Regions from separate parts of the Nocardioides albertanoniae genome, predicted to be linked through region 2. Evidence: predicted binding sites of a transcription regulator. Region 2 holds the regulator's gene; the other holds the start of a gene.
The links. The regulator HrcA, encoded in region 2, represses chaperone genes, less so after heat shock. The targets are predictions, from matches to a motif close to TTGGCACTCGNNNNNNNCGAGTGCCAA.

Region 1 (8,718 bases), 710 kb from region 2:
CGGCGGTGAGCCCCGCGGCGGCGCGGTAGTCCACCGTGCCCGCAGGCGTACGCGGCACCGACTCGACGAGCAGCACGAGCTTGGGCTCGTGCGACTCCCCGAGCACCTCGCGGGCGTGCCTGCGCAGGTCGGCGGCCGTGGCCTCGGAGGCCGCAGCCACCTGCACGAGTGCGGCGACCTGCTGGCCCCAGCGCGGGTGGGGCATACCGAAGACCGCGGCGTCGACGACGTCGTCGTGGGCGAGGAGCACGCCTTCGATGTTCTCCGGGTGGATCTCGAGGTCGCCGGTCCTGACCAGGGTGGCGGCCCGGCCGAGCAGGGTGATCGAGCCGTCCTGCTCGCGGCGGGCGATGTCGCCGGCGAAGGTCCAGCGGCGGTTGTCGATCAGCTTGATGGCGCTCGCCGAGCGGGCGTTGTCCTTGTAGTAGCCCAGCGCCGCCGGACCCGAGCGGGCCACGAGCCCCTCGACCCCGGGAGCAGCCGGCGTGAGGTCGGGGTTGAAGACCTGCACCTCCGGGCCGACCATGAAGCGCGCCTCGCCGGGTGCGAGCGACGACCCGTCGTCGGCACGCGACCCGGTGACACCGGTCTCCAGGGTGCCGTAGGAGTCGACGATGACCCGGCGCGCGAACGCGTTGCGCAGCACCGAGAGCACCCCGTCGGAGAGCGGCGCGGCGGTGTTGGAGACCCCTGCCAGCGAACGCAGCGGCCAGCGCTTCTTGCCGGTCAGGCGGGCCTCGGCGACCGGTCGGGCCTGGGCGTCGCCGAGCAGCGTGATCGCGGTGGCGCCGGTCTTCTCGGCGAGGTCGAGGAAGGCCTCGGCCGAGAACGTCGGTGAGGTGTCGAGCACCGCGGTGCCGCCGGCGACGAGGGCACGCAGGAGCAGGAGCTGGCTCTGCCCGTGGAGCAGCGGACCACCGGCGAGCAGCACGACGCCCGACTCGCGCGCTGTCGCCTCGGCGGCCAGGCCGGCCACCGACGGGATCGGCGCGTTGCGGCGCACCGTGTTGAGCGCCGCCCAGATCAGGTCTTCCTGGCGCCAGACCGCGCCCTTCGGGGTGCCGGTGGTGCCGGTGGTGTAGATGATGTGCCAGTCGCCCGGCGTACGCTCGACCTTCGGGCGCTCCTTGGACGCGGCGGCGACCTTCGCGTCGTAGTCGGCGCCCAGGACGATCCGGTGGTCCAGCTTCAGGTCGAGCTCGTCCAGGTCGTCGGCGAACTCGGGGGAGACGATGGCCGCGACGCAGTCGGCGGCGGCGTAGGTGCGGGCCAGCTCCTCGCGGCGGTAGCCGTGGTTGATGTTGACCGGGATCGTGCGCGCCTTGAGGCAGCCGAAGAGCGCGTCGACCCACTCGATCCGGTTGGTGGCGTGGATCGCGACCTGCGCGCCCGGCTCGAGGCCGATGCTGAGCAGGTGGTTGGCCAGGCGGGTGGCACGCTCGTCGATCTCGGCGTAGGTGTAGGCGCGGTCGGTGGTGACGACGGCCGTGCGGTCGGGGATCGCATCGGCCATCGCTTCCAGGATGTCGGGCAATGTCAGGGGGATCACGGCGGACACAGAGACGGATGCGCTTCCTTGGGTAGGGCCGTACGGAACCGAACCGTACGTCGGATCAGACGGTCGTCACGTGTGCGCCTCGAGCAGCTCGGCAGCGACCGCAGCGCTCGCACGATAGTCCACCTTGCTCACGGGCGTCCTGGGGACCCGCTCGACGAGAAGGATGTCCTTGGGCACCTTGTAGGCGGAGATCAGGCTCCGGCAGTGCGTCCGCAGGGCCTCCGGAGAGGCCTGCGCGCCGTCGCGGAGCTGCACGAGCGCTGTGACCTGCTGGCCCCACCGCTCGTTCGGGGTGCCGACGACCGCGGTGTCGAAGACGTCCTCGTGGCGCAGCAGCACCGCCTCGACCTCTTCGGGGAAGACCTTCTCCCCGCCGGTGTTGATGCAGCCCGAGCCGCGGCCCAGCACGGTGATCGAGCCGTCCTCCTCGCGCCGTGCGAAGTCGCCCGGGATCGACCACCGCTGTCCGTCGATCTCCTTGAACGTCGCGGCGGTCTTGACCGGGTCGCCGTAGTAGCCCAACGGGATCGGACCGGTGCGGGCGAGCATCCCGCTCTCGCCCGGTGCGCACGGCGACAGGTCGGTGTCGAAGACCTGCACGTCCATCCCGACCTGGAACCTCGGCGCCGCCTGCGCGCCCTCCTTGCCCTCGTCGACGTGCATGCCGGTCGCCCCCGACTCCGAGGCGCCGTAGGTGTCGAGCAGGTAGCGGCCGGGCAGCGCCTGCTGCAGCTGTGACCGCACGCCCGCCGAGATCGGCGCGGCGCCGTTGGAGACGGCGAACAGGCTGCTCAGGTCCCAGCGCTCCGGCTCGCGCAGGATCGCCTCGGCGACCGGACGGCCCATCGCGTCGCCGAGGAAGGTGAGCGAGTTGACCCCGGCTGCCTCGACCAGGTCGAGGATCGTCTCGGCCGACCAGGTGGGCTCGGTGTAGAGGGCGACCGCGCACCCGGCGACGTGGCCGTTGCCCATGATCCACTGGCTGCCGCCGTGCATCATCGGGCCGCAGGCCAGCAGCATCATCGGGGTCTCCCGGGCGGCGGCCTCCTCGGTGAGCTGCTCGACGGTCTCGAAGGGCGCGCCGAACCGGCTGGCGTTCATCGCGGCGCGGATGATGTCCTCCTGGCGCCACTCGACACCCTTCGGCATCCCGGTCGTGCCACCGGTGTAGATGACGTAGCGGTCGTCGGCGCTGCGCTCGACGTCGGGGCGCTCCTTGGAGGCCGCAGAGACCGCGGCGTCGTACGCCTCGCCCAGCACCAGCGTCGGGATGCCGAGGTCGAGGTTCGCGACGGCCTCGACGTGCTCGGGGCCGATGATCGCGGCGACGGCGTCGGAGCTGCGGTAGAGATGGTCGAGCTCGTCGTGGAGATACTTGTGGTTGATGTTGATCGGCACCGCCCGGGCCTTCATGATCCCGTAGAACGCGTCGACCCACTCGATGCGGTTGCGGGAGTGCACGGCGACGTGGTCGCCCGGCTCGATGCCTTGGCCGATGAGGTGGTTGGCCAGACGGCTCGCGCGCTCGTCGAGCTCGGCATAACTGTAGGCGCGGTCCATCGTGAACACGGCGGTGTGGTCGGGGATGGCGTCGGCCATCGCCTCGAGGATGTCGGGCAGAGTGATCGGGGTCACAGCTCCGAGTGTGACAAGTAGAACGTGTTCTCGTCTAGGGATCGGTGTGCAAACCTTCCAGGACGGCCCGTCGTCGGTCGAGATCGGCCCGCTCCGGCCCGTGCGTGCAGAGCGCCACCGCCGCGGCGTAGGCCTCGATCGCGTCGAGGTGCTGCCCCGACCGCTCCAGCAGCTGCGCACGTACGGCGGGGAGCCGGTGTCCCGGGAGCGCGACCGACTCCAGCGCCTCGAGCCCGGCAGCGGCTCCGTCTGCCTCGGCGACCGCGACCGCGCGGTTGAGCCGGACGACGGGGGTGTCGCAGAGTGCGAGCAGCTCGTCGTAGCGCTCGACGATCCGGTGCCAGGCGGTCGCCTCGGAGGTGGGCGCGACGGCGTGCTCGGCGGCGATCAGGGCCTGGAGGAGATACGGCGCCGGCGCGGCGTGGGCGAGCGGGGTGAGGAGCGCCACCGCCTCGGTGACCTCCTCGGTGCGCCAGCGGGTGCGGTCCTGGTCGGGGAGCAGGACGAGGGCACCGTCCGGTCCGATCCGCGCGTCGCGGCGGGAGTGCTGCAGCAGCATCAGGGCGAGCAGGGCGTCGACCTCGTGGTCGGGCGCCGGGAGCACGGCGCGCAGCACCCGGACCAGCCGGATCGCCTCGCCGGCCAGGTCGGTGCGTACGACATCGGGGCCGGTGCCGGGGGCGTAGCCGGCTGTGAACGCGAGATAGGCGACCTCGGCGACGATGCCGACCCGGCCGGCCAGGTCGGCGAGGTCCGCGGGCACCTCGAAGGAGGCGCCCGCCAGCCGCTTCCGCGCCCGGGTCAGCCGCGCCGCCATCGTCGCCTTCGACTGCAGGAAGAGCCGCCCGATGTCCTCGGTGGAGACGCCGAGCACCAGCCGGAGGGTGAGCGCGGCCGCCGCCTCGCGCGACAGCGTCGGGTGGGTGCAGAGCAGCACCAGCCGCAGCCGCTCGTCGGAGACCGTCTCGCCGCCCGCCCCGGCCGGCACCGTGGCCATGACCCGCTGCGCCTCCTGGGTCACCGCCGCATCCACGGCGAGCAGCGGCATCTTGCGGGCCAGCACCTCCTCGGAGCGCATCCGGTCCACGATCCGCCGGCGCGCGGTGGTGAGCAGCCAGGCCGGTCCGTTGTCGGGCTCGCCGTCGACCGGCCAGTGCCGGGCGGCCGCCTCGAACGCGTCGGCCAAGCCCTCCTCGGCCAGGTCGAGCCGACGGAACTGCGCGACGAGCAGGGCCAGCAGGCGGCCCCACTCCTCGCGCAGCAACGTCTCGGCGTACGTCACCTGATCTGGACGCCCTGGGTCGGCCTGACCTCGACCGCGAAGTGCTTCGGGAGCAGCTTCGCGAGGGCGACGGCGTCGTCGATCGAGGGCACCTCGACCACGTAGTAGCCGCCGAGCTGCTCGACCGACTCCGCGAACGGGCCGTCGGTGACCGAGCCGTCCTCGTGGACGGTGAGCGAGGTGGTGGCGGGCTGGAGGGCGTCTCCGTCGATCAGCTCGCCCCGCTCCGCGACCGCCGTCGCGAAGGCACCGAAGTCGGCGTACGCCGCCTGCTTCTGCTCCTCAGAGAGGGCGTCCCAGCGGGCGTGGTGGTCGGGGCCGCCGAGCAGGAGGAGATACCTCATCACATCTCCTCGTGGTCGACGATCTCGCGGACCTCGAGCGCCGTCTCGAGCTCGGCGAGCACGGTGCAGCACTCGAGCATGTCGTCGACGTCGTCGGTCTCGATCGTGTAGAAGCCGGTCACGTGCTCGACGCTCTCGGCGTACGGGCCGTCGGTGATCGACACGCCCTCACCGGTCTTCCGCAGCGTCTTGGCCTTGCTGGAGTGGTGGAGCTCGGCGCCACCGGTGACCTTGTGGCCGCGCTCGGCGAGGAGCTTGGCGAACCTGCCGTGCACCTCGTATCCGGCCGCCTTCTCCTCCGGCGTGGCCTCGGCCCAGAAGGCCTCGTTCGTCGGTAGCAGCACCATGTATCTGGTCATCGTCGTGATCCCTTCGTGTGCCTCGGTTCGAGTCTTACACCGGGATGACGGGTGGGGCAGTGCCAAATCGACACAGAGAGGCCACATCGACACCGAGAACGAACGAGGACGTACGTCGTCCACCCGGCGGCTACGCTCGACGCCGTGCCCGAACTGGTCTTCCGTGATGCGACCCTCTCCGACGTCGAACCCCTGGTCGGGCTGATCGAGTCGGCGTACCGGGGCGACGACTCCCGGGTGGGCTGGACGACCGAGGCGGACCTGCTGGCCGGCCAGCGCACCGACCCCGAGGGCGTACGCGACGTGATCCTCGCGCCGGGCTCGCGGCTGCTGGTCGCCGAGCGGTCGGAGCGGATCGTCAGCTGCTGCCAGCTGCAGAAGCGCGACGCGTCCGCGCTTCGCGCGGTTGCTCCCTCGCTCGGCGCGGACGGACGAGCAAGCTCGCCGCCCGACCTCGCTCGATTCGCCTACGTCTACTTCGGGATGTTCTCGGTCTCCCCGGGTCTGCAGGGTGGCGGTGTCGGCAAGGCGGTCCTGGCCGAGGCGGAGCGGATCGCGCGCGAGGAGCTCGGTGCGGGGGAGATGCGGATGACCGTGATCCGCCAGCGCGAGGACCTGATCGCGTTCTACGAGCGGCGGGGGTTCCGGCGCACGGGCGCCTTCGAGCCGTTCCCCTACGGCGACGAGCGCTTCGGCGTCCCGCTGCGTGACGACCTCGAGTTCGCCGAGCTCGTGAAGCCTCTGTGAAGGCTCTGTGACGCGGCCTGACGGCCTCGGATTTCTTGCACTCTCAGGGGTCGAGTGCTAAACATGAGGCTGGCACTCTTACCATGAGAGTGACAACAACCGGACCGGTGACGTTGAGGCGTTCAGAGGTCACGAGAAGGGTTCGTGGCTGACGGCGTCGTCCGTCGCGGGCAACCCATCGGACCGGATCCAACGAACTTCCCAAGTGAAGGATCGCAGGAGCTAATGCCGAAGCTTATTGCTTTCAACGAGGAGGCCCGTCGGGGTCTGGAGAAGGGTCTCAACACCCTCGCAGACGCCGTCAAGGTCACCCTCGGCCCCAAGGGCCGCAATGTCGTTCTCGAGAAGAAGTGGGGCGCCCCCACGATCACCAACGATGGTGTCTCCATCGCCAAGGAGATCGAGCTCGAGGACCCCTACGAGAAGATCGGTGCCGAGCTGGTCAAGGAGGTCGCGAAGAAGACCGACGACGTCGCCGGTGACGGCACGACGACCGCGACCGTTCTCGCCCAGGCGCTGGTTCGCGAGGGTCTTCGCAACGTCGCCGCGGGTGCCAACCCGGCCGGCCTGAAGCGCGGCATCGAGGCGGCCGTCGACGCCGTCTCCGAGCAGCTGCTCGCCCAGGCCAAGGACATCGAGACCAAGGAGCAGATCGCTGCTACCGCCTCGATCTCCGCTGCTGACAACACCGTCGGCGAGATCATCGCCGAGGCGATGGACAAGGTCGGCAAGGAAGGCGTCATCACGGTCGAGGAGTCGAACACCTTCGGGCTCGACCTCGAGCTGACCGAGGGTATGCGCTTCGACAAGGGCTACATCTCGGCCTACTTCGTGACCGACCCGGAGCGTATGGAGACCGTCCTCGACGACCCGTACATCCTGATCGTCAACTCGAAGATCTCCAGCGTGAAGGACCTGGTCCCGGTCCTGGAGAAGGTCATGCAGACCGGCAAGCCGCTGGTCATCCTGGCCGAGGACGTCGACGGCGAGGCTCTCTCGACGCTGGTCGTCAACAAGATCAAGGGCACCTTCAAGTCCGTCGCCGTCAAGGCTCCGGGCTTCGGTGACCGCCGCAAGGCCATGCTGCAGGACATCGCGATCCTCACCGGTGGCCAGGTCATCTCCGAGGAGGTCGGCCTCTCCCTGGAGACCGCCGGCATCGAGCTGCTCGGGCAGGCCCGCAAGGTCGTCATCACCAAGGACGAGACCACCATCGTCGAGGGTTCCGGCGACGAGGGTCAGATCGAGGGTCGGGTCAACCAGATCCGCGCCGAGATCGAGAAGTCCGACTCCGACTACGACCGCGAGAAGCTCCAGGAGCGCCTCGCCAAGCTGGCCGGCGGCGTGGCCGTCATCAAGGTCGGCGCGGCCACCGAGGTCGAGCTCAAGGAGCGCAAGCACCGCATCGAGGACGCCGTCCGCAACGCGAAGGCTGCTGTCGAGGAGGGCATCCTCCCCGGCGGTGGTGTCGCGCTGATCCAGGCCGCCGTCTCCGCGTTCGAGAAGCTCGAGCTCGAGGGCGACGAGTCCACCGGCGCCTCGATCGTCAGGGCCGCCATCTCGGCGCCGCTGAAGCAGATCGCGGTCAACGCCGGCCTCGAGGGCGGCGTCGTGGCGGAGAAGGTCGCCGGTCTCCCGATCGGCCAGGGCCTCAACGCGGCCACGGGCGAGTACGTCGACCTGCTCCAGGCCGGCATCATCGACCCGGCCAAGGTGACCCGCTCCGCGCTGCAGAACGCTGCGTCGATCGCCGCGCTGTTCCTCACCACCGAGGCCGTCGTGGCCGACAAGCCGGAGAAGGCCGCCGCTGGTGGCGACCCGACCGGTGGCATGGGTGACATGGGCGGCATGGGCTTCTGAGGCTGTTTCGCTAGCTCCACCAAGAGGGCCTCTCCTTCGGGAGAGGCCCTCTTCGCGTGTTCCGGTTGCCGCCAGGAGGTACGACGGGACGTTCGCGTCCGTTACCAGCGGGTAGAGCGACCGAAGTGTCCCGTCGTACCGCGGGCGCGGCGCTACTCTCGACCGCATGGGCCCGAAGGCGATGTCGGCGCTGGCGTTCTCAGCCGTGCTTCTCGCCGGATGCGGCGGCGAGCCGGCGGCTTCGCCACCGTCCCGGAGCGCGACACCAGGAGCCTCGACGACACCGTCCGCGCCCTCCTCGAGCCCGTCGCAGACGCTGCCGCCGGTGACCGACAAGGTCTCGCTCCCGCAGCTGATGCGGGAGGACTTCCCCGGTGGCGAGGTGAAGGTGCTGCGCGAGTCGGGGAGCACGGACGCCTACCGGCGCTTCGAGGTCAGCTACCCGAGCGATCGGCTGACGATCACCGGGGTGCTCCTCCGGCCGCGGGGGTCCGGTCCGTTCCCGGGCGTGGTCTTCGCGCACGGCCACATCGACACCGACATCTACGTGACCGGGCAGGGGCTACGACGCGAGCAGGACCGGCTGGCGCGGGAGGGCTACGTCGTCCTGCACACCGACTATCGCGGCCATGCCGGCTCCTCGTCGCCCAAGAGTTGGCAGAGCCCGGAGGGCACCGAGGAGGACGAGAGCCGCCTCGGCTACACCCGCGACACGATCAACGCCGTCCAGGCGATGAAGCGGCTCCCGTACGTCGACCCCGACCGCACCGCGCTGCTCGGCCGCTCCATGGGCGGCGCCGTGGTGATGAACGTGCTGGTCGCCCGGCCCGGCCTGGTGCGGGCAGGCGTGGCGTACGCCTCGGTCTCCTCCGACATCGTCGACAGCATCGACCGTTGGGCGGTGCCGTCGCGGCCGGACGAGGTGGCCCGGCT
Region 2 (8,718 bases):
GGCATCCTCGAGCGCAACGACAACGTCACCAACCTGCTCGCAGACCGGCTCGCCCCGCTCGACGAGATCCATCCGGAGGCAGCCAAGGCCATCGCCTCCCGCCACCGCTCCCGCGACTTCCGCTGACCCCCGCAGGTCGAGAAGTCACTCCTGCAGGGCGAGAAGTCACTCCTGCAGGTCGAGTGGGCACAACGTTGCCCACTCGACCTGCAGACCTGACGCCTCGACCTGCAGACCTGACGCCTCGACCTGCAGACCTGACGCCTCGACGAGACAGGGTCAGAGGGGTGCGCGGAAGAGCTCGAAGGTCGTACGCCGCCGCAGCTCGAAGCCGAGACCCAGGTAGACCGAGATGGCGCTGGTGTTGGTGACCGAGGCGTGGAGCAGCGCCCGCGAGCCGCGGGCGTGGATGTCGGCGGTGATCGCACCGACCAGACGGCTCGCGAGGCCGCGCCCGCGGGCTTCGGGGGCGGTGCAGACGGCGCTGATCTCGACCCATCCGCCGGGGTGCATCCGCTGGCCGGCCATCGCGACGAGGCGGCCTTCGTGACGCAGCCCCAGATACGTACCCATCGTGTGGGTCGAGGTCTCGAACGGTCCGGGCTCGGTGCGAGCGACGAGATCGAGCATCTCGGGCACGTCGGCGTCGCCGAGCACGATCGCCTCCGGATCGGGTGCCGCCGTGACGCGTGACGTCTCGACGAGCTGCACCCCTTCGCCGCCGCCGACCCGCGACCACCCCTCGCTGCAGACGCCACCCGCGCCGGTGATCAGCGCCGTACCTCCGGGGCCGACGACCCCGGCCAGATCCCGCCACGCCTGCGGCTCGTGCGGGTCGGAGACCGCGGCGAAGATCGACACGTCGGGCCGGTAGCGCCGCCCGAGCCCCGAGCCTTCGGCAAGCGTTGCGTGCGCACCGGTCAGCGAGTGCCAGGCCGGGTTGTCGAGGACGTCATCGAGGAGGTCTGGCTGGGAGACGGACACACCCGGATCTTGCCACCCCCACCCCAGGCGCGGTTAACCCATTTCGCCGGCTGGCTCGATAATGGACGGGTGCCTTCTGCTCTGCCTCCCGGTGACCCCGCCCCCGCCGACGGAACACTGCCGGCCGACTCGCTGAGCACCCTGGGGGAGAAGGGGCTGGGCTTCTACGTCCACGTCCCGTTCTGCACGGTCAGATGCGGCTACTGCGACTTCAACACCTACACCGCGATCGAGCTCGGCGAGGGCGTGAGCCGCACGACGTACGCCGACCAGGCCATCGAGGAGGTCAGGCTGGCCCGCCGCGTGCTGGGTGAGCGCGAGAAGCAGGTCGACACCGTCTTCTTCGGCGGCGGCACGCCGACGCTCCTCCCGGCGCAGGACCTTACGGGCGTCCTCGGCGCGATCAGGGACGAGTTCGGCCTCGCCGACGACGTGGAGGTGACCACCGAGGCCAACCCCGACTCGGTCGACCTCGACTACCTGCGCGCCCTGCGCGAGGGCGGGTTCACCCGGCTCAGCTTCGGGATGCAGTCGGCCGTTCCCCACGTGCTCGAGACCCTCGACCGCACCCATGACCCCGAGCGGGTGCCGCAGGTCGTCGAGTGGGCACGGCAGGCCGGTTTCGAGCAGGTCTCCCTCGATCTCATCTACGGCACCCCGGGCGAGTCGATCGACGACTGGCGCACGAGCCTCGAGACCGCTCTGGCGAGCGACCCCGACCACATCTCGGCGTACTCCCTGATCGTCGAGGACGGCACCGCGCTGGCCCGGCGAGTCCGGCGGGGCGAGCTCGAGATGCCCGACGAGGACGACCTCGCCGACAAGTACGAGCTGGCCGACGCCGCCCTGCGGAAACACGGCCTGACCTGGTACGAAGTCTCCAACTGGGCCACCGACGCCACCCAGCGCTGCCGCCACAACATGCTCTACTGGCAAGGCGGCGACTGGTGGGGTGTCGGCCCCGGCGCCCACAGCCACGTCGGCGGCACCAGGTGGTGGAACGTCAAGCACCCCAAGGCCTACGCCGATCGCATCAACGACGGCCTCAGCCCGGCCCACGCCCGCGAGATCCTGGCCGCGGAGGACCGGCGCGTCGAGCGCGTCCTCCTCGAGCTCCGCCTCGCCGACGGGCTGCGGGTCGAGGTGCTCGACGACGAGGGCCGCGCCGCCCTTCCCGGGCAGGTGAGCCGCGGCCTGGTCACCGTCGCCGACGGCACGATCGTCCTCACCGACACCGGCCGGCTCCTCGCCGACGCCGTGGTCCGAGACCTGCTGCCCTGAAGCCATGAGAGGCAATGAGACGCCCTGAGAGGCCCTGAGGACGGGACGTTGGTCCTGATCGCAGGATCAGGGGAGTTCCTGATTGGTAAAGAGCCTCAGGCAGGGCAGTGTGGAGCCATGGCTACCACAACTCTTTCTCGTCCGTCCGACAACAAATGGATCGCCGGTGTCTGTGCCGGCCTCGGTGACCGCTTCGGCATCGACGCCAACCTGATCCGGCTGGCCTTCGTGATCTCCTGCCTGCTGCCCGGACCGCAGTTCATCGTCTACATCGTGCTGTGGATCATCATGCCCAAGCGTGCTGGTTACTGATCCACCGTCACGAAGTCGATCAGCTCCTCGACCCGCCCGAGCAGGGCGGGCTCGAGGTCTCCGAAGGAGGAGACCCGGGAGAGGATGTGCTTCCACGCCCTCGCGATGTCGGCCTGGTCGCGGTGGGGCCAGCCCATGTGCTGGCAGATGCCCTTCTTCCACTCGATCGAGCGCGGCACCGATGGCCACTTCTCCAGCCCGAGCCGATCCGGCTTGACCGCCTGCCACACGTCGATGAACGGGTGGCCGACGATCAGCACGTCCTTGCCGACCGCGGAGCGCCTGATGGAGTCCGCGATCCGGGCCTCCTTGGAGCCCTTGACCAGGTGGTCGACCAGCACGCCGACACGTCGCTGCGGGCCCGGCCGGAAGGAGACCAGGTGGTCGGCGAGGTCGTCGACGCCGCCGAGGTATTCCACGACGACGCCCTCGATCCGCAGGTCGTCGCCCCAGATCTTCTCGACCAGCTCGGCGTCGTGACGCCCCTCGACGAAGATCCGCGACTCGCGCGCGACCCGGGCCTTCACGCCTGAGACCGCGACCGACCCCGAGGCGGTCTTGGCCGGCTTGGCCGGAGCCGTGCGCGTCACCGGGGGAGTGAGGATGACCGGCTTGCCCTCCAGCCAGAAGCCGGGACCGAGCGGAAACGTACGCCGCTTGCCGCGCCTGTCCTCCAGCGTCAGCGTGTGCAGGTCGCGGTCGATCCGGACGATCTCGCCGACGAAGTCGGTCTCGACCTCCTCCACCACCGCGCCCAGCTCTGCGGGGGTCTCGACGGCGCGCCCGTTCTTGGGCTTGCGCCAGTCGCCGGCAAGGACGTCGGAGCCGTAGCGATCGCTCATCCGGGTGAGGGTAGTGACCGACACCCTCGGGGGCACGCAGCCACGCCGCGTGCGCAGATCAGTACAGCGAGCCGGTCAGCACCCGGCCGAGCTGCTCGAGCACCTCGTCGGGGGTCGTGGCGGTCGCCGGGAACCGGAAGGTCGCGTGGTGGCCGCCGTCGAGGGTGATCCAGGAGACCTCGACGCTCTCGGAGGTGAGGTTGGAGAGGCGTACGCCCACGATGTGCCGCGGGCGCAGGCCCAGGCGTGCCGCGAGGGTGTGGCACAGGTCGGCCTGGTGCTCGTCGTTCGCGTGGTCCGTGATGCGGGCCAGTCGATCGTCAGCAATCATGGGACTCTCCAGTGGGGCGAAAGCGTTGAATCAGTTTCTCTAAGGTCAGCCTAACCTAAGGGTGTCTCGATGGCGAGAGATGTGTTCTCTGTCACGATTTCGATGCCATCTCGCCGCCTGGCGGCGTTCCGGGTCGCGGAACGACCGCCGGAACTGGCTCCCTGCCGGTGAACCGGTAGGATTGGCACTCGCACGGAATGAGTGCCAGGCGACCCAAGGTCTGGCAGCGGACCCGGGGTAGGAAAGGAGCGCGGATGCAGAACGAACGCAGGCTCTCCGTCCTCCGGGCGATCGTCGAGGACTACGTCAAGACCGAGGAGCCGGTCGGCTCCAAGGCGCTGGTCGAACGACACGGTCTGGGCGTCTCCCCGGCGACAGTGCGCAACGACATGGCCGCGCTGGAGGAGGAGGGCTACATCACCGCGCCCCACACCAGCGCCGGCCGCGTGCCCACCGACAAGGGCTACCGCCTCTTCGTCGACCGGCTGACCACGGTCAAGCCGATGACCTCGGCCGAGAAGCGTGCCATCGCCGGCTTCCTCGACGGTGCCGTCGACCTCGACGACGTCGTCAGCCGTTCGACCCGGCTGCTCTCCCAGCTGACCCGCCAGGTCGCGGTGGTGCAATACCCCACCCTGAGCCGCTCGACCGTACGCCACGTGGAGCTCGTCGCGCTGGCGCCGACCAGGCTCCTGATCGTCGTCATCCTCAGCACCGGCCGCGTCGAGCAGCGGATCCTGGAGGTCGCCGAGGAGATCTCCGAGGAGACCCTGGCCCGGCTGCGCGCGCAGATGAACACCGCTGTCTCCGGGGCGATCATCGCCGACGCGGGCGAAGCGCTGAGCGCGATCGCCCGGCCCGCGGCCGATGCCCCGCAGGACGCTCTCGCCGCCGCGATCGCCGAGTCGCTGATCGAGGCGATGAACGACCACCGCTCCGACGAGCGGATCTCCATCGGCGGCACCAGCAACCTGGCCCGTTTCGGCGACAGCTTCGACACCGCCGTACGTCCGCTGCTGGAGGCCCTCGAGGAGCACGTCATCCTCCTGAAGCTGATGGGGGAGGCCACCGCCGGCGGCCTGGTGACCGTGCGCATCGGCGCCGAAGGCCCCTACCAGGAGCTGTCGCAGACCAGCGTGGTCGCGACCGGCTACGGACCTGGTGACGAGGCCCTGGCCACGCTGGGCGTGGTCGGGCCGACCCGGATGGACTACCCCGGATCCATGGCAGCGGTGCGCGCGGTCGCGCGCTACCTCTCCCGGATCCTCGACGAGGCCTGAGCAGGCCCCCGAACCCTTTGACGACCTGAGCAGGAACTGATTTCGATGGCAGGAAGAGTGACGTTGGACCCCTATGAGCTCCTCGGTGTCGACCGCGACGCCGACGACGTGGCGATCAAGAAGGCCTACCGGAAACTGGCGCGCCAATATCACCCCGACGTCAACCCCGACGCCGAGTCGCAGGAGAAATTCAAGGAGATCTCCCACGCCTACGAGGTGCTGAGCGACCCGCAGAAGCGGGCCGCGTTCGACCGCGGCGGCGACCCGTTCGCCGGCGGCTTCGGTGCCCAGGGCGCCGGCTTCTCGTTCACCGACATCATGGACGCCTTCTTCGGCGGCGCCGGTGCGGGCACCGGTGGCGCCGGCCGCGGCCCCCGTCCCCGCGTACGCCGCGGGCAGGATGCCCTGATCCGTCTCGACATCGAGCTGGCCGAGGCCGCGTTCGGCGTCACCCGTGACCTCAAGGTCGACACCGCCGTCGTGTGCGACACCTGCGACGGTGACGGTGCCGCGGAGGGCTCCCGCCCGGTGCCGTGCGAGACCTGCCACGGCCAGGGCGAGGTCGCGGTCGTGCAGCGCTCCTTCCTGGGCGAGATCCGCACGCTGCGTCCGTGCTCGGCCTGCAACGGCTTCGGCACGGTCATCCCCGACCCGTGCCGCGACTGCGGTGGCGAGGGGCGCGTGCGCTCGCACCGCACCCTGACCGTCAAGATCCCGCCGGGCGTCGACGACGGCACCCGGGTGCAGCTCGCCGAGCAGGGCGAGATCGGCCCCGGCGGCGGCCCCGCCGGTGACCTCTACGTCGAGATCCACGTCGCCAAGCACGCCACCTTCACCCGCCGCGGCAACGACCTGCAGTGCACCGCGAAGGTGCCGATGACGGCGGCGGCCCTGGGCACCACGCTCAACCTGCCGACCCTGGAGGCCGACCTCGCCAAGGACGGCTCCGACCTGGTCGACGCCGACGACGCCTCGATCCAGATCGAGCTCCGCCCCGGCACCCAGTCCGGCACCGACCACGTGCTGCGTGGCCGCGGCGTGCCCGGGCTTCGTGGCGGTCGCGGCGACCTGGTCGTGACCATCAGCGTGGAGACCCCCACCAAGCTCGACCTCGAGCAGGAGGCGCTGCTGCGCCAGCTCGCCGAGATGCGCGGTGAGGAGGCCACCCAGGGCCAGCTCAAGGCAGCCCACAAGGGCGGCGTCTTCTCCTGGTTCAAGGACACCCTCAACGGGCACTGATGTCATGATCGAGCGCCAGCGAGCGAACATTCGGTCGGTCATGTCGCTATCTCCGTGTTCTTGCGCTCGCGCTACGGAGGTAGCGACATGACGCTGCCTGTTCACATCGTCGACTCGCTCGCCGACGCCCGTGTCGGCGACGAGGTCGAGGTGAGCGGTGACGAGGGTCATCACGCGGTCGTCGTGCGACGGCTCCGTCTCGGCGAGGAGGTCATGCTCACCGACGGCGCCGGCGCCGGCATCACCGGCACGATCTCGGAGACCACCAAGAGGTCGATGACCGTACGCGTCGACGACGTCATCCTCGCCGACGCGCCACCCGCTCCCGCGATCACGGTCGTCCAGGCGCTGCCCAAGGGCGACCGCGGCGAGCTCGCCGTCGAGATGCTCACCGAGATCGGCGTCGCCCGCATCGTCCCGTGGGCGGCGTCGCGCTCGGTCGCGGTCTGGAAGGGCGAGCGCGCGGCGAAGTCACTCGGCAAGTGGCGGGCCACCGCTCGGGAGGCCGCCAAGCAGTCCCGCCGGCTGTGGCACCCCGAGGTCGAGCCGCTGGCCACCACCGATGCCGTCGTGGCCATGATCGAAGCCGCCGACGTCGCCGTCGTGCTCCACGAGGACGGCACCCTCCCGCTCGGCGCGGTCCCGGTCACCGACGAGGGCACCATCCTGGTCGTCGTCGGCCCCGAAGGCGGCCTGAGCGACGACGAGGTCGCCGGTTTCGAGAAGGCCGGCGCCACCACCGTCCGCCTCGGCGCCGAGGTGCTGCGCACCTCCACCGCCGGCGTCGCCGCCACCGCGGCTCTCCTGGCGCGCACCCTGCGCTGGGCCTGACCCGTCACGAGACGTCGGCCGGCGACGTTTCACGATCGGGAACGGCCTGCCCGGCGTGGTGGGTTTCTCGTGACGGGGTGGAGCGTGACGATGGACGCATGAGGAGCACACCTACGGTTCACGGGCGCCGGTTGGCCGCGATCGCGATGGTCGGGGTGCTGGCCGGGGCGGCCGGCTGCGGCAGCGACGGCGCGGTCGCCGAGGATCCGGACGCCTCCGCTGCGCCCTCGGAGAAGCCGTCCGCCCAGGTCAGCACCCCGCCGCGTACGGCCGAGCTGATCACGCTGGCGACGCCGGCCGAGGGTGCGAAGGTGGCCGACACCTTCGAGGCCTCGGGCAAGGCCAACTCGCCCGAGGCGAACGTGCCGTGGGAGATCCAGGACTCCACGGGCAAGGCGGTCCTCGACGGCGCGGCCACGGCCGACGGCTGGATGGACAAGCTCTACCCGTGGTCGACGACCGTCGACGTCTCCGGGCTCGAGCCGGGCACCTACACCTTCATCGCCCGCACCGACGACACCTCCGACGGCGAGGGCAAGCCCGCAGAGGAGGTCGGCGCGAAGATCACGGTCGAGTAGGAGATCATCACTACCGTGATCCTCACCGAACGCCGGCTCAACCGGACGCTCCTGCTGCGCCAGCACCTGCTCTCACGGGTCGCGATGACACCGGCCGAGATGATCGAGCACCTGGTCGGCCTCCAGGCGCAGGACCAGCTGCCACCGTTCTTCGCTCTCGCGGCCCGGCTGGAGTCGCTCGATCCGTACGCGCTCAGCGCTCAGCTCGAGGCGAGCGAGCTCGTCCGGCTCTCCTCGCTGCGCTCGACGATCCACATGCACACCGCCGCCGACGCCGCGCTGATCAGGGCCTGGACCCAGCCGGTGCACGACTACTACACCCAGCGGGTCGAGATCATCCGCCCGGCCGCGCAGCTGCCCGGTTTCGTGGAGGCGACCGAAGACGTGCTGGCCCTCGGCGCCCTGCCCAACGCCGCCCTCGAGGCAGGCCTGGTCGACCACTTCCCGGGTGTGCCCGCCAAGGCGCTGGGGCTGCGCGCGCGCAACGAGCTGCCGCTGGTGCAGCTGCCGCCCCGGGGGCTGTGGAAGGGGTCCGGCGGCCTGGTCTACGACCTGCTGCCCCGCTGGACCGGCGTCTCCCCGGTGGAGGTCGAGGATGTGGTGCCGAGCCTGGCGCCCGAGATCGTACGCCGCTTCCTGCGCGCCTTCGGGCCGGCGACCGCCGCCGACATCACCGCCTGGTCGTCGCTGACTCGTCTCGGTCCGGTCATCAAACGGATCGACGGCCTGGTGACCTATCGCGACGAGGCCGGCAAGACCCTCTACGACGTGCCTGACGCCCCGATCGCCACAGGCGAGGAGCACGCGCCGGTGCGGTTGCTCGGCACCTACGACAACCTTTGGCTCGCCCACGCCAACCGCGAGCGGATCACCGCCAAGGGCACCCGCAAGGAGTGGGGCATCGCCCGTGGCGGCGCTGTCATCCTCGCCGGAGGCCACCTCGTCGGGCTCTGGAAACCGGTCGACGGAGAGGTCGTCGTGCAGAAGATGCTGCGCGACCTCACCCCCGACGAGCGCGACGAGCTGGCCGAGGAGACCGC

Region 1: groL (chaperonin GroEL) is a predicted target of HrcA. The motif match lies at 5,995-6,021, and genes of this name have one in related genera.

What each region holds. Positions count from the first base shown of each region.
Region 1 is NZ_VFOV01000001.1:960,376-969,093, forward strand. Features, by position in the region: gene FB381_RS04560 (AMP-binding protein) at 1-1,513, opposite strand, end outside; gene FB381_RS04565 (AMP-binding protein) at 1,625-3,193, opposite strand; gene FB381_RS04570 (RNA polymerase sigma factor) at 3,228-4,475, opposite strand; gene FB381_RS04575 (YciI family protein) at 4,472-4,819, opposite strand; gene FB381_RS04580 (YciI family protein) at 4,819-5,178, opposite strand; gene FB381_RS04585 (GNAT family N-acetyltransferase) at 5,323-5,925, shown strand; gene groL (chaperonin GroEL) at 6,151-7,785, shown strand; gene FB381_RS04595 (alpha/beta hydrolase family protein) at 7,952-8,718, shown strand, end outside.
Region 2 is NZ_VFOV01000001.1:1,669,630-1,678,347, forward strand. Features, by position in the region: gene FB381_RS07935 (error-prone DNA polymerase) at 1-126, shown strand, start outside; gene FB381_RS07940 (GNAT family N-acetyltransferase) at 280-984, opposite strand; gene hemW (radical SAM family heme chaperone HemW) at 1,054-2,265, shown strand; gene FB381_RS07950 (PspC domain-containing protein) at 2,383-2,577, shown strand; gene FB381_RS07955 (DUF3097 domain-containing protein) at 2,571-3,419, opposite strand; gene FB381_RS07960 (hypothetical protein) at 3,478-3,750, opposite strand; gene hrcA (heat-inducible transcriptional repressor HrcA) at 4,005-5,030, shown strand; gene dnaJ (molecular chaperone DnaJ) at 5,076-6,269, shown strand; gene FB381_RS07975 (16S rRNA (uracil(1498)-N(3))-methyltransferase) at 6,357-7,100, shown strand; gene FB381_RS07980 (Gmad2 immunoglobulin-like domain-containing protein) at 7,199-7,678, shown strand; gene FB381_RS07985 (winged helix DNA-binding domain-containing protein) at 7,694-8,718, shown strand, end outside.